DNA from 4 places in the Streptomyces sp. NPDC004284 genome. Region 3 is predicted to be linked to each of the others. Evidence: riboswitches for the same ligand, from Rfam matches in the RefSeq annotation. Region 3 holds a riboswitch; each other region holds the start of a gene.
The links. Region 3 has a riboswitch for cobalamin ahead of cobN (cobaltochelatase subunit CobN). Riboswitches for the same ligand answer to the same signal wherever they lie in the genome.
Positions count from the first base shown of each region.

Region 1: linked by a shared signal. The riboswitch ahead of ACFYUS_RS33360 (prenyltransferase/squalene oxidase repeat-containing protein) and the one ahead of cobN (cobaltochelatase subunit CobN) in region 3 are both predicted to bind cobalamin.
Region 2: linked by a shared signal. The riboswitch ahead of ACFYUS_RS36505 (ABC transporter substrate-binding protein) and the one ahead of cobN (cobaltochelatase subunit CobN) in region 3 are both predicted to bind cobalamin.
Region 4: linked by a shared signal. The riboswitch ahead of ACFYUS_RS02910 (ribonucleoside-diphosphate reductase subunit alpha) and the one ahead of cobN (cobaltochelatase subunit CobN) in region 3 are both predicted to bind cobalamin.

Region 1 covers NZ_JBIAMJ010000019.1:17,115-20,763, forward strand. Annotated here, with positions in the region: gene ACFYUS_RS33350 (energy-coupling factor transporter transmembrane protein EcfT) at 1-65, opposite strand, end outside; gene ACFYUS_RS33355 (SCO2322 family protein) at 161-814, opposite strand; gene ACFYUS_RS33360 (prenyltransferase/squalene oxidase repeat-containing protein) at 811-2,058, opposite strand; cobalamin riboswitch at 2,133-2,283, opposite strand; gene ACFYUS_RS33365 (protein kinase) at 2,432-3,649, shown strand, end outside.
Region 2 covers NZ_JBIAMJ010000024.1:6,337-9,985, reverse strand. Annotated here, with positions in the region: gene ACFYUS_RS36510 (FecCD family ABC transporter permease) at 1-329, opposite strand, end outside; gene ACFYUS_RS36505 (ABC transporter substrate-binding protein) at 326-1,378, opposite strand; cobalamin riboswitch at 1,465-1,590, opposite strand; gene ACFYUS_RS36500 (cold-shock protein) at 1,687-1,893, opposite strand; gene ACFYUS_RS36495 (DJ-1/PfpI family protein) at 2,103-2,828, opposite strand; gene ACFYUS_RS36490 (TetR family transcriptional regulator) at 3,036-3,629, opposite strand.
Region 3 covers NZ_JBIAMJ010000005.1:84,540-88,188, reverse strand. Annotated here, with positions in the region: gene ACFYUS_RS15160 (precorrin-8X methylmutase) at 1-436, opposite strand, end outside; gene ACFYUS_RS15155 (cobalamin biosynthesis protein CobG) at 433-1,653, opposite strand; cobalamin riboswitch at 1,837-1,969, shown strand; gene cobN (cobaltochelatase subunit CobN) at 2,009-3,649, shown strand, end outside.
Region 4 covers NZ_JBIAMJ010000001.1:622,259-625,907, reverse strand. Annotated here, with positions in the region: gene mctP (monocarboxylate uptake permease MctP) at 1-403, shown strand, start outside; gene ACFYUS_RS02915 (GNAT family N-acetyltransferase) at 491-991, shown strand; cobalamin riboswitch at 1,034-1,177, shown strand; gene ACFYUS_RS02910 (ribonucleoside-diphosphate reductase subunit alpha) at 1,310-3,649, shown strand, end outside.

The DNA of each region.
Region 1 (3,649 bases), on a different contig from region 3:
GCCCACAGCCACCACGCGCCCGCGTGCAGGGCGTTGGCCCGGCTCGCGACGGGTGCCGAGAACACGCCGACGCCGCCCCCGCCGACACGGGCACCGGCGACGGGCGCCGACTCCGTGGACGCACGACGCGCCGACGCCGTGAACACGCTCCGGGCCGTACTCATCCGCGCCGGCGGGCCTTCCAGATCGCCGCCCCGCCGAGCGCCAGGACGGCCGCCCCGCCCGCGAGGACGCCGAAGGACGGGCCGCCGCCCCCGTCGGATTCCTGGGCAGCGGCCTTCGGGGGAGCCGACGCCGTCGCCCCCACCTCCACCTGCTCGCCACAGCCCCGCGCCGGGTAGCCCGCGATCCCGCACAGCATGGCCACGCTGTCGTACCGCAGCGGCTTCGCCACCACGGCCAGCGCCTCCGCGGCCGTCGCGTCCTCGCGGACCTCCGCGCAGCCGGCCTCGACCGGCTTCTTCGGCGAGGTCTCCCCGGACGGCGCGTCGGTGGGGCCGCCGAAGTCGACGACGACCGCGATCCGCTTGGTGCCGTCCTTCTTCTCCACGCCCCCGCAGATCCCCGAGAAGTCGGGGGCGACGGAGGGGCGGGAGGTGTCGTCCGTGCCGTTGCTGACCGCGAAGCGGAAGCCGATCGCGTCGCCGTCGGCGGGCCGGGCGCTCGCCGGGCCCAGCGTGGCGTACGTCCAGGGCTTGCCGCCGTCGCTCTCCCAGAACGACCAGTAGCGGTAGCCGGCCGCCTGCGCCGGGGCCGCCGCGGCCAAGGCCAGGAGCGCTCCCGCCGCGGCGCCCGCGATCCGCGCGCGGCTCACTTCTTGCGGCCGCTGATGAGGAAGCCGATGCCGACGCCGACGACCGTGCCGATGCCGATGATCCACCAGACGTCGAAGCCGGACTCGTCGTCGCTGGTGGAGGCGGCGGAGGTGTCCGGGGCCTTGGGCGCGGGGCCGGTGGCGTTGAGCTGCTCGACGAGGTCCGCCGTGCCGAACTCGCGCGGGTCGGTCTCCGTCGCGCGGGCCGCCAGGATCAGCTGCGCGTAGGCGGCCGGGCCGTTCTCCTTCGCCCAGGCGGTGGAGTTCTTCTCCAGCCACGCGAGCGCCGGCTCGGCCTCCTTCGTGGCACCGGCGGCGGCGAGCGCGACCACGGCGTCGGCGGTGTTGCCGATGTCGGGCTGCTCGGTGGTGTCGGTGGCGCCCGGCATCGGCGGCAGGGTGAGGTGCCCGGTCTTCGCGAGGGCCTTCGCCAGGTAGGAGGCGCCGTTCAGCGCGGCCCGCTCGACGGTCGGCTTCGACAGGTCGTGGCAGACGGGCGGCTGCTGGGGGGAGGCCTTGGTGGCGACGATGCTCTTGCCGAGCGCGGCGAGGGTGGACGCGGCGGTGGCGTCGGCGTTGGCGAGGAGCTTGCCGGTCTTGTCCGGCTGGTACGCGAACGCCCCGGCGCCGTCCTTGTCGGAGCAGGGCAGGGCGAAGGAGAGGAGCGCGTCGTACGGGGTGCGGCCCTCGGCGGAGGTGAACGAAGCGGGCCGCACGCCGATCGCGGCGAGCGCGCCGACGACGACCGAGGTGGAGTTGGCGTCGCTCGCGCCGCCGGCGCCGTAGCCCCAGCCGCCGTCCTTGTTCTGCACGGTCCGCAGCCAGTCGGAGCCGGACTTGACGGCCTTGTCGATCTTCTCCGGGGCGGCGGCCTGGCCGCGCACGGCGCGCAGCGCCTGGACGGCGACGGCGGTGGCGTTGGTGTCCCGCATCGTCCTGGGGTCGCAGGGCTTCGTCACGTCCGCGCGGTACGAGGCGAACGAGCCGTCGGCGCACTGCTGGCCGAGCAGCCAGTCCACGGCCCGGTCGGCGGGCTGGTAACCGGTGGCGCGCTGGGCGAGGAAGGCGAGCGACTGGCGCCAGACACCGTCGTACGTCGGGTCCTTCGTGCCGTACAGGCCGGTCCCGGAGGCACCGGCGGAGGCGGACGGGGAGGGCGCGGCGACGGCCGGAACGGCTGCTGCGGTGCCGAGCGCGGCTGCGGCGGCGGCGAGCGCGGCGGCGCCGCGGCGGACGGTGTTCATGGGGCCCTCTCCTGCGGCCGGGCACCGGCACGCCTCGGGGGCACCAGGCTCCGGCTCCGTATTCCTCGACGGTGCCGGCGGTCATGTCCCGGGCGGGGCATTCCGACTCACCGACCTCCGGAATCTCCGGGGGGAGACGGTTCACGGCTGCGGGTCAGTGCCGGATTTCCACCGGCTTCCCCCCGTACGGGCATGATGACGACGCGCCCACTCTACCGGCCCGTACGCCCGCCGCCCCGGGGGTGGGAGGCGCCTCACACCGGGGCGGGAGCGGGTTCGCCGAGGCGCTGCCGGGGAGCGGACCGCTGTGCCATGCTGGCGCCGCCACGACAACATGCCGACGGCGTCTTCACGGGGGTGCGGAATGCGGGCGTTGACCGAGAGCGACCCGCGGGGGATCGGTCCCTACCGGCTCCTCTACCGGCTGGGCGAGGGCGGCATGGGCCGCGTCTACCTGGGCCGCTCGCGGGGTGGCCGCACGGTCGCGCTCAAGGTGGTGCACGGCGCGCTCGCCGGTGACCCGGGCTTTCGCACGCGCTTCGCCCGGGAGGTGCGGGCCGCCCAGTCGTTGCGCGGCGCCGGCACGGTCCCGGTCCTCGACGCCGACCCGGACGCGGAGGTGCCCTGGCTGGCCACCGCGTACGTGCCGGGCCCCGCGCTCTCCGAGGCGGTCCTGGCGCACGGACCGCTCCCCGAACCGGCCCTCTGGCGGCTGCTCTCCGGCCTCGCGCACGCCCTCGACGGCGTGCACCGGGCGGGGCTCGTGCACCGGGACGTCAAACCGTCCAACGTGCTGCTCTCGCTGTCCGGCCCCCTGCTCATCGACTTCGGCATCGCACGCTCCGCCGACGAGACGGCCCTGACGGGGACGGGCCTGGTCGTCGGATCGCCCGGTTTCATGTCGCCGGAGCAGGCGGAGGGGCGGACGGTCGGGCCCGACGCGGACCTCTTCTCGCTCGGCGCGGTGCTCGCGTTCGCGGCGACCGGCCGCGGGCCCTTCGGCGGCGGTTCGGTGGCGGAGCTTCTGTACCGGCTCGTCCACCACGAGCCCGACCTCGCCGGGGTCGACGGGCCGTTCGCGGAGCTCGTACGGCGCTGTCTGTCCAAGCGGCCGGACGACCGCCCACCGGTGACCGAGCTCGCCGCGCTCGCGGACCCCCACCGGGAGGAGTCGGGGAGCTGGCTCCCGGCGCCCGTGGTCGCGGCCATCGCGCAGAAGGCGGAGGAACTGCTCAACGCGGAGGCGGAGTTCGAGCCGGAGCCGGAGCGGGAGCCTGCGGCGGGGCTTTCGGTGGACCGGGACCGGGAGCGGGAGCGGGACCGGGAGCCTGAGCCGGGGCTTTCCGAGGCTCCGGAGCGGGGGCCGGAGCCCGATCCCGATCCCGATCCGGAGCCCCGGCCGGTCGCGCCGGACGCCGCCGCCGAACCGGGGCCGGCCGCCGCCACCGTCGCCCGGCCGCGTACCGGGCCGCCCCGGACGGCCGTCCTGCCCGCCCAGGCTCTCGCGCCGGAGCCCGCGCCGACGCCCGTCCGGGCGCGCGCCGCGCGGCCCTCCGCGCCGACACCCGCCCGGGCTCCCGCGCCGACACCC
Region 2 (3,649 bases), on a different contig from region 3:
GAGGAGACGCCCAGGACGAAGGGGTCGGCGAGCGGATTGCGCAGGAGCGACTGCATCACCGCCCCGCAGACGGCGAGTCCGGCGCCGCAGACGGCGGCGAGGAGGGTACGGGGCAGCCGCAGGTCCCAGACGATCCCGTCGCGGATCGGCGAGAGCTCCGAGGCGCCGCCGCCGAGGTGGGCGGCGATCACGGACCCGGCCTCGCCGACGCCGATGTCCGCCGGGCCGATGGTGACGGCCACGGCCACGGACAGCCCGAGCAGCGCGAGTCCGGCCGCCGCCCACAGGAACACCGTGGCGGACGCGGCCCCTTGCCGGGTGGTGCTCACTTCGCGAGACCGTACGAGCGGAGCGCGGCCGCCACCTTCTCGATGCCCTCGACGGTGCGGAGGCCGGGGTTGAGCGCCTGGCCGCTGAGCAGGACGTACCGCTTGTGCTTCACCGCCGCCATGTTCCGGGTGACGGGGTCGGACTCCAGGAACTCGATCTTCTTGGCGGCGCTCTCGGCGGACTGCGCGCGGCGGGTCAGGTCGCCGAGCACGAGGACGTCGGGGTCGCGGTCCGCGACGGTCTCCCAGTTGATCTGGGGCCACTCCTCGCGGGTGTCGTCGAAGACGTTCTTCGCCCCGAGCGCGTTCGTGACGATCCCGGGCGCTCCGCAACAGCCCGCCATGTAGGGCGACTTGGAGTCCGAGTACCAGTAGAGGACGGTGGCGTCGGTGAAGTCGGCCGCCGCCGTGGCCTTCGCCACCCGCGCCTTGAGCCCGGCCACGAGCTTCTCGCCGCGCTCGGGGACCGCGAACACCCGGGCCAGGTCGCGGATCTCGCCGTAGACGGTCTCCATGGTGAGGGGGCGGGTGCGGACTCCGTCGCCGTCGCCGCTGTTGTCCTTGCCGACGCAGTCGGTGGGCGAGAGGTACGTGGGGACGCCGAGCTGCTCGAAGCGCTCGCGGGGCGCCACCCCGCCCTTGCCGAGGGTGTACCCGAACGAGGCGGCCGCGAAGTCGGGTTCGGTGTCGAGGACCTTCTCGAAGGAGGGGTAGCGGTCGGCCAGGCGCGGCACCTTCGCGTTCTCCTTCTCCAGCCCCTCGAGCACCGGGTCCGTCCAGGTCGCGGTGCCCACCATGCGGTCGGCGAGGCCGAGGGAGAGCATGATCTCCGCCGCCCCCTGGTCGAGGGCGACGGCCCGGCGCGGGGCGCGGTCGACGCGGACCGGCCGTCCGCAGTTGTCGTCGAGGGTGACGGGATGGCCGTGCTGAGGGGCGCTCTTCCCGGACGGTGCGGAGGACCCTCCGCCGCAGCCGGTCACCGTCGCGGTGAGGAGCAGGACGCCGGCCAGGGCGAGCACGGCGGAGCGGACGGGGTGTGCGAGCGGCACGGGAACTTCCTCTGCGGCCACGGCTCATACGCGGAGCCTGTCGTACGGTCCTCCCCGGACGGCAGCGTGCCGCCGGGGCCGCCAGCAGGTCTTCGGACTCGGGGTCGGCCGGACGGAGCGCCTTCCCGGGCCCGTCGTGCCGCCCAGTGGCCGATGCTCCGCCCGTCGCCCTCACCGCTGCGCGTCAGTTCCGGTCTTCCACCGGATTCCCTGACCCGTGCACGTACCCGTTCAGGTGCGTACAAAGGTGCGACTGGCCTCGGCACAGTACCACCGGGCGGCGACCGCGCTCCGGGGCCCGGCCGGTGTCAGGCGCGCAGCTCCCTGGCCTCGAAGCGGCCGTCGCCGAGGACCAGGACGAAGGAGACCTGCTGCCCCTCGGAGACCGTCCGCCTCTCGTTCTCGATGTCCTCGGCGCGGAAGTACACCTGCTCCTCGGAGCCCAGGGGGACGACGAAGCCGTACCCGCCGAGACGGTTGAAGGACCGCACGATCCCTTTGCTTCTGCCTTCCACGGCGACCTCCTCGTCGTCATCGGCGACGCGGTCGGGCGTGTCCGGCCCCGGGTGGCCGTGTCCGCGCCTCAGGGGAGGTGTACCCCGCACGGCCACCCTTCGCCACCGCCGCGGGCCGGGCGCACCACCCCCGATGATCTAGTACAATATTCAACAGAGGTCCGTTGCCGAAGATCCCCCGTTTCCGGCAGCGGGCCTCACCCCTTTCGTCAGCGCGCGTCCGGCCGGACCCAGACCGTGCCGCGGGCCTCGTACTCCAGCATGGCCTCCAGGCCGTTCGCCGCTTCGGGGCCGAGCTCCCGGCGGACCAGCCAGAGGGCGAGCTCCAGGCCCGAGGTGACGCCGCCGGCGGTCACCAGGTCGCCGTCGTCCACCACGCGCGCCCCCTTCAGGACACCGCCCTGCCGCTCCAGGTCCGGCCGGGCCTTGTGGTGGGTGGTGCAGGGGCGGCCCCGGGTGAGTCCGGCGGCGGAGAGCAGCATGACGCCGGTGCACAGGGCGCTGACGGTGAGCCCCGGCCGGGCCGCCGCCGCGAGGGCGCGGGGCAGGGTGCCCCGGTCGATCTCGGCCCAGACGCCGGGGCTGTCCCGGCGCGCGTAGCCGCCGCCCGGCACGACGAGGAGGTCGGCCTCGCGCGGGGCCCAGGGGTGGTCGACACGGACCTCCGTGCCGAAGGCGGCGGTGACGGTGCCGGGTCCGTCGACGGAGACGTACCGGACGTCCACCGGACGCTCGGAGAAGAACCCCGAGGCGGAGAGCACCTCGTAGGGGGCTGCGAAGTCGAGCTCCTCGACGCCGTCGAAGAGGACGAGGTGCACCCGGAGCGGGCGGCGCGCGGACGCGCCGGCGGCGGTGGCACCGGTTCCCGTGACGCCCGCGAGGGCGCCCGTGGCGCCGAGGGCGGTGGTGGCGCGGAGCAGGTTGCGGCGGTTCATGGTTCTCCCCCAGGGGGTGGAAGGGCCCGACGGTTCTGTCACGCCGAGGCAGTCGGCCGCCGCCGCTTCCCGGTTCCCCGCCCCCTCCGGGCTCCGCGCCCGGCCGGGTCAGACCCCGCCGGGGTACGCGATCCGCGCCGGCTCCCGCGCCGGCGTCGGCTCCTGCTCCTGCTCCCGCTCCCGCTCCCGCTCCCGCGAGGCTCCGCCTCAGGCCCCGCCCGGGTACGCGATCCGCGCCGTGATCCTGGCGATGCGCCGCGCCGACTCCTCCGGCGGGCCCACCGGCTGGACGATGTGGCTGACGGTGAGCCGCACGATCGTCTCGACGGCGAGGCCGCGGGACTCCTCGTCGACGTCGGGCCAGGCCTCGGTCGCGTACGCGTCGAGCATCGCCATCGCCGTGCCGAAGACCGGTTCCGCGCGGGTGGTGAGGTAGGCGAGGAGATCGTCCTCGCCGCCGCGCGCCGCGAGCAGGACGCCCTTGATGAGGGGGTTGTCCACGGCCTGCTGGAGCGTGTAGCCGACGCCCGCCGCGGCCGCCGCCTCCAACTGCCCGCGATGGGCGTCCAGTTCACGCTGGATGCCGAGCAGGAAGCCCTCGACCTCGCGCTGCACCAGGGCCTGCCCGATGGCCTCCTTCGAGCCGAACTCGTTGTAGAGCGTCTGACGGCTGATGCCGGCGGCCCGCGCGATGCCGGCCATGCGCAGCCCGCCCCAGCCGTCGGCGGCGACGAGCCGGTAGGCGGCGTCGAGCACCTGCTCGCGCAGGAGGGACCGAACACTCTCGCGGAAACGTGTCATCGTGCCCCCACTTTATCCAC
Region 3 (3,649 bases):
GCGCGGTCGGCGCGTTGCCGATGGCGACGACGGAGCCTTCGAGGCGGTCCCGCCACAGTTCGAGGGCGGCGGCCGAGCGGGTGGTGCCGAGCTCGGCGGCGAGACCCGGGACGGCCGGGTCGGAGAGGGCGCAGAGCACCTCGTTGTCGGCGGGCAGCCGCTTGCGGGTGACGCCGCTGGCGACCATCTGCGCGTCGCAGAGGATGGGCGCGCCGGCCCGGAGTGCGGCGCGGGCGCTCGCGACGACGCCCGGGGAGTGGGCGATGTCCTGCACGAGGTCGGTCATCCCGCAGGCGTGGATCATCCGGACCGCCACCTGGGCGACGTCGGCGGGCAGGCCCGAGAGGTCCGCCTCGGCGCGGATGGTGGCAAAGGACCGGCGGTAGATCTCCGTCCCGTCCTTCTCGTAGTCGAACATCCTGGTGCTCTCGCTCATCTCGTCGTGCGGGCCGTGGTCACTGCTTCGGGCAGGGAGGTGCGGGGGGTCGGTACGCCGTTCACCAGGTAGGTGTCGTCGCCGGTGGCGAGGACGTCCACCCAGGTGCCGTGCGGGTGGCCGCAGCGGCGCTCGCACCCGGAGTAGTGGACGGGCAGGCCCCCTCGCCGGACGAGGGCGGCGTCCGCCCGTACGTCGGCGAGGGACTTGGCGCAGCCGGGGCGTCCGGTGCAGGCGCTGACCCCGACCGAGGGCAGGTCGGGCCGGGTGATCAGGCCGTGCTCCGCCAGGTCCCGGTCGGCGGCCCCCACGACGACCACCCCCCGCCAGGGCGTGAGCCGGAGCTCCTCGGCCCCGTCGGCCAGGGCCCGCAGCTGGGCGGCCGTCAGCCGGCCGAGCGGGGCGAGGACGTGCAGGGCGCGCTCGCCGAGGGGGCCGGGCGCGGGCGGCGGGGACGCGGGAAGCGGCGGTACGGGTACGGGCTCCGCCGTGATCCCGGCCCGCGCGAGGGCTCCGGCCCAGTCGGGCACGTGCTCCTCGGGCAGCTCGCGCGGGCGCCAGGCCCCGTTCCCGGCGGCCCCGGCGGCGTCGAGGAACACGAGGGCGGCGGTGAGGGCGGCCCGGACGGCGTCGGTCGCGGCCAGCCGGAAGGCCTCCGGGCCCAGCCGCAGCAGGACGGATCCGTCCGGCCCTGCGATCAAGCTCACATCGCCGCCGAGCCCGGCGACGTCCCCGCGCCCGTCGTCCAGGACGAACAGGAACCGTCCCGAGAGCGACGCCGCCCGGGGCTCGGCGCAGAGTGCGGTGTCCAGTGCGCGGGCCCACAACTGCACGTCCGCGGAGCCGAGTCCGTCGAGTCCCGCGCCGGGCGAGGCCACGATGTTGCGGACGCGCTCATGGGTGGGGGAGGGCAGCAGACCCGCCCCGTCCAGGAGGGACGCCAGGTCTGCCCCGCAGCCCTCGCCGAGCCCGCGCAGCTCCGCGTTGCCGCGCGAGGTGATGCTGATCCGTCCGTCGCCGAGCGTCTCCGCCGCGACCGCGAGCGTCTCCGCCTGATGTGTCGTCAGGCGCCCTGCGGGCAGGCGCAGTCGGGCCAGGCGTCCGTCGTCGGCGGGGTGCAGGCGCAGCGCCCCGGGGCAGGCGTCGCCACGGTCCCGTATGCGAGCTTCGCCCGGTTCGGGCGTCGGGGGTGGGGTGGGCGGCATGGCGGCGAGCATACCCACGGGGAACCGCCTGACCACCGGGTGTGATCCGGCCGACTCCTGGCGCTCCGGGCCCTGCCGGTGCCTGCCGGTCCTTGGTGCTCGAGGCCCGCCGGTGCTCGCCCGTGCCGCCGTCGGACGTCCCGGTGTGATCCGGCCGACCCCGACGCTCCCTGGGGCCCGACCCCGGCACGATCTAGGATGCAGATCGGCATGGGGTCCCAGGACCCCGGGGAGGAAGCCCGGTGAGAATCCGGCGCGGTCCCGCCACTGTGAGCCCGTACCCGCGAGGGACGGGTGAGTCAGGAACTCCCGCCGTCCACACGACCACCCGGGGCGCGGACAACCCCGAGGAAGGCCTGAGCTCGCCATGCTCCTGCTGCTGTCGCACTCCGACACCGACCTGCTCAGCGCCCGCGCGGCCGGGGGGCCGGTGGAGTACCGCTTCGCCAACCCCTCCCGCCTCCCCCTCGCGGACCTCCCCGGGCTGCTCGACGGCGCCGACCTGGTCGTCGTCCGGCTCCTCGGCGGCGTCCGCTCCTGGCAGGAGGGCCTCGACGCGATCCGCGCCGCCGGGAAGCCGGTGGTCGTGCTCAGCGGCGAACAGGCTCCCGACGCCCAGCTCATGGAGGCCTCCACCGTCCCCGTCGGCGTCGCCACCGAGGCGCACGCCTATCTGGCGCACGGCGGCCCGGCGAACCTGGAGCAGCTGGCCCGCTTCCTCTCCGACACCGTCCTGCTCACCGGCCACGGCTTCGAGGCCCCGGCCGCCGCCCCCACCTGGGGCCCGCTGGAGCGGACCGTGCGCAACGGGACCGGCCCGACCGTCGCCGTGCTCTACTACCGCGCCCACCACATGAGCGGGAACACCGCCTTCGTCGACGCCCTCTGCGGCGCGATCGAGGACGCCGGCGCCCGCGCCCTCCCGCTGTACGTGGCGTCCCTGCGCGCCCCCGAGGCCGAGCTGATCTCCGTCCTGCGCGGAGCCGACGCCATCGTCACGACCGTCCTCGCGGCGGGCGGTACGAAGCCCGCCGAGGCGCAGGCCGGCGGCGACGAGGAGGCCTGGGACGCGGGCGCGCTCGCCGCGCTCGACGTGCCGATCCTCCAGGCGCTGTGCCTGACCGGGTCCAGGGAGGCCTGGGAGGAGAACGACGAGGGCCTCTCCCCGCTGGACGCCGCCAGCCAGGTCGCCGTGCCCGAGTTCGACGGCCGCCTCATCACCGTCCCGTTCTCCTTCAAGGAGATCGACGAGGACGGCCTGCCCGCGTACGTCGCCGACGCCGAGCGCGCGGCCCGCGTCGCCGGGATCGCCGTCCGGCACGCCCGGCTCCGCCACATCCCGAACGCCGAGAAGAAGCTGGCGCTCGTCCTCTCCGCGTACCCGACGAAGCACTCCCGCATCGGCAACGCGGTCGGCCTCGACACCCCCGCCTCCGCCGTCTCCCTGCTGCGCAGGCTGCGGGAGGAGGGGTACGACTTCGGGCCCGTCGAGGACATCCCCGGCCTCGTCTCCGGCGACGGCGACGAGCTGATCTACGCCCTCATCGAGGCCGGCGGCCACGACCAGGACTGGCTGACCGAGGAGCAGCTCGCGAAGAACCCGGTCCGCATCCCGGCCGCCGACTACAAGCGCTGGTACGCGCAGCTGCCCGCCGAGCTCCGCGAGCAGGTCGAGGAGCACTGGGGCCCGGCGCCCGGCGAGATGTTCCTCGACCGCTCGCAGAACCCGGAGGGCGACATCGTCCTCGCCGCCCTGCGCCGCGGGAACCTCCTCGTCCTCATCCAGCCGCCGCGCGGCTTCGGCGAGAACCCGATCGCGATCTACCACGACCCCGATCTCCCGCCGTCCCACCACTACCTGGCCGCCTACCGCTGGATCGCGGCCCGCGCCGAGGACGGCGGCTTCGGCGCCGACGCCATGGTCCACCTGGGCAAGCACGGCAACCTGGAGTGGCTGCCCGGCAAGAACGCCGGCCTGTCCGCCGCCTGCGGCCCCGACGCGGCCCTC
Region 4 (3,649 bases), on a different contig from region 3:
GATCAACTTCCAGCTGCTCGGCGGCATCTGGATCCTGCAGACCTTCCCGGCGCTCGTCGGCGGCCTGTTCACCCGCTGGTTCCACCGCTGGGCGCTGCTCGCCGGCTGGGCCGTCGGCATGGTGTACGGCACGGTCACCGCGTACGGCGTCGCCAGCCCGACCAACCCGGCCCAGAAGCACTTCGGCGGTTCGGCCGCCGAGATCCCCGGCATCGGTGAGATCGGCTACATCGGCCTCACCTCCTTCGCGCTCAACGTCCTCGTCACGGTCGTCCTGACCTTCGTCCTCAAGGCCGTCAAGGCCCCCGAGGGCGTCGACGAGACCTCCCCCGAGGACTACACGGCGGACGCGGGCGACGCCGGCGTCCGCGACCTCCCGAAGGTCGGCGCCGGAGCGCACTGACCCACGGACACGTCGAGGAGGGGCCCGGGATCTCACCAGGAGAAACCCGGGCCCCTCCGCACGGCCGGGCGCGGCAGACTGGCGGGCATGGACTTCACGATCAGGGCGGTACGGCCCGAGGAGTACGAGGAGCTCGGCGACCTCACCGGGTTCACCTATCTGAATGACGGGCTGCTGCTGCACGGCGAGGACGACTTCTACCTGGACGTGCTCCGCGACACGGCCCGGCGGGCGCGCGAGAGCGAGGTGCTCGTCGCCGTCGACGCCGACGGCGGGATCGTCGGCGGGGTCACCTTCGCCCCCGGCGGCACCCCCTGGGCGGACATCGCCGTCCCCGGCGAGGCCGAGTTCCGGATGCTCGTGGTCGCGCCGGCGGCCCGCGGCAGGGGCGTCGGAGAGGCCCTCGTACGCGCCTGCGTGGACCGGGCGCGGGCCCTCCCCGGCTGCGCGCGCCTGGTGCTCTCCACGGCCGATCTGATGGTCTCCGCGCACCGGATCTACGAGCGGCTCGGCTTCGTCCGCACCCCCGAACGGGACTGGGAGCCGATCTCCGATCACTCGCTGCGCACGTACGCCCTGGAGTTGTAACTCCCGGGACCGACACAACATGTGGGGGGTGCCACGAGCGGCGCCCCCCACATGTATGCTCGTCCTCGCTGTCGACGCAGGGAAATCCGGCGCGAATCCGGAACTGTCCCGCAACGGTGTGCTTCGTGCGGTTTCGTGCTTCGTACGGAGCGAGTCCGAGGACCTGCCGGCAGCGCGCCCGGTCCGTCCGTTCCGGGTGTCACAGACGTCCGGGCCTCGCGGAGTGGGCCGGTGGACGCGGCGCGCCCGCGCGTACGGGTGCCCGCCTGCCCGCCTCCCCCCGCCCTGGCCCCGAGCCGAGCGAGGGAGAGCCCCCACGTGACCATCGCGCCCGCCGATCCGGCCGCAGCGATCGAGACCGACGGCCCCGGGACCGTACTCCTGCGGACCCTGACCGATCTCACCGCCGACCTCCCGGACACCGACCCCGGCAAGGTCGCCGCCGCCGCGCTGCGCGGCCGCAGCGCCACGTCGGACGAGGCGGAGCTGCGCGAGCTGGCCACCGAGGCGGCCGCCGGCCTGATCGCCGAGGACCCCGCGTACTCCCGGCTCGCCGCCCGGCTCCTGACCATCACCATCGCCGACGAGGCCGCCGGCCAGGGCGCCGTCTCCTTCTCGGCCTCCGTCGCCGTCGGTCACCGCGAGGGCCTCATCGCCGACCGCACCGCCGAGCTCGTCGCGGCGCACGCGGCCCGGCTCGACGCCACGATCGACCAGGCCGGCGACGACCGCTTCGGCTACTTCGGCCTGCGCACCCTCTACTCGCGCTACCTGCTGCGCCACCCGATCACCCGCAAGGTGGTCGAGACCCCGCAGCACTTCATGCTGCGCGTCGCCTGCGGCCTCGCCGAGGACGACAGCGCCCGCGCGCTGGACGAAGTCGCCGCCCTGTACGGCCTGATGAGCCGTCTGGACTACCTGCCGTCCTCCCCCACGCTCTTCAACTCCGGCACCCGCCACCCGCAGATGTCCTCCTGCTACCTCCTGGACTCCCCGCAGGACGAGCTGGACTCCATCTACGACCGCTACCACCAGGTCGCGCGCCTCTCGAAGCACGCGGGCGGCATCGGCCTGTCGTACTCCCGCATCCGCGCCCGCGGTTCGCTGATCCGCGGCACCAACGGGCACTCCAACGGCATCGTGCCGTTCCTGAAGACCCTCGACGCCTCCGTCGCCGCCGTGAACCAGGGCGGCCGCCGCAAGGGCGCCGCCGCCGTCTACCTGGAGACCTGGCACGCGGACATCGAGGAGTTCCTGGAGCTCCGCGACAACACGGGCGAGGACCAGCGCCGTACGCACAACCTGAACCTGGCGCACTGGATCCCGGACGAGTTCATGCGCCGCGTCAACGCCGACGCCGAGTGGTCGCTGTTCTCCCCGGCGGACGTGCCCGAGCTCGTCGACCTGTACGGCGAGGAGTTCGACGCCGCCTACCTCAAGGCCGAGGCCGCCGGTCTGGCCCGCAAGACGATGCCGGCCCGCGACCTGTACGGCCGGATGATGCGCACCCTCGCGCAGACCGGCAACGGCTGGATGACGTTCAAGGACGCCTCGAACCGCACGGCCAACCAGACGGCCGAGCCGGGCACGGTCGTCCACTCCTCGAACCTCTGCACCGAGATCATCGAGGTCACCAACGACGGCGAGACGGCCGTCTGCAACCTGGGTTCGGTGAACCTCGGCGCCTTCGTGACCGGCGGCGACATCGACTGGGCGCGCCTGGACGAGACCGTCCGCACGGCCGTCACCTTCCTCGACCGGGTCGTCGACATCAACTTCTACCCGACCGAGCAGGCGGGCCGCTCCAACGCCAAGTGGCGTCCGGTCGGCCTGGGCGCGATGGGCCTCCAGGACGTCTTCTTCCAGCTGAAGCTGCCGTTCGACTCGGCCGAGGCGCGCGCCCTGTCGACGAAGATCGCCGAGCGGATCATGCTCGCGGCGTACGAGGCCTCCGCCGACCTCGCCGAGCGCAGCGGTCCGCTCCCGGCCTGGGACAAGACCCGCACCGCCCGCGGCGTCCTGCACCCCGACCACTACGACGTGGAGCTCAACTGGCCGGAGCGCTGGACGGCCCTGCGCGAGCGCATCGCGTCGACCGGCATGCGCAACAGCCTCCTCCTCGCCATCGCCCCGACCGCGACGATCGCCTCGATCGCGGGCGTCTACGAGTGCATCGAGCCGCAGGTCTCCAACCTGTTCAAGCGCGAGACGCTCTCCGGCGAGTTCCTCCAGGTCAACTCGTACCTCGTCGACGAGCTCAAGAAGCTCGGCGTGTGGGACGCGCAGACCCGCGAGGCGCTGCGCGACTCCAACGGCTCGGTCGCCGGCTTCACCTGGGTCCCGGCCGAGGTCCGCGAGCTGTACCGCACGGCCTGGGAGATCCCGCAGCGCGGCCTGATCGACATGGCGGCGGCCCGGACCCCGTTCCTGGACCAGTCGCAGTCCCTGAACCTCTTCATGGAGACGCCGACGATCGGCAAGCTGTCGTCGATGTACGCGTACGCCTGGAAGCAGGGCCTGAAGACGACGTACTACCTGCGCTCCCGCCCCGCGACCCGGATCGCCCGCGCCGCCCAGGCCGCCGCCCCGATCCCCGTCCAGCAGGCGACCCCCGACGCCGACGCGATCGCCTGCTCCCTTGAGAACCCCGAGTCCTGC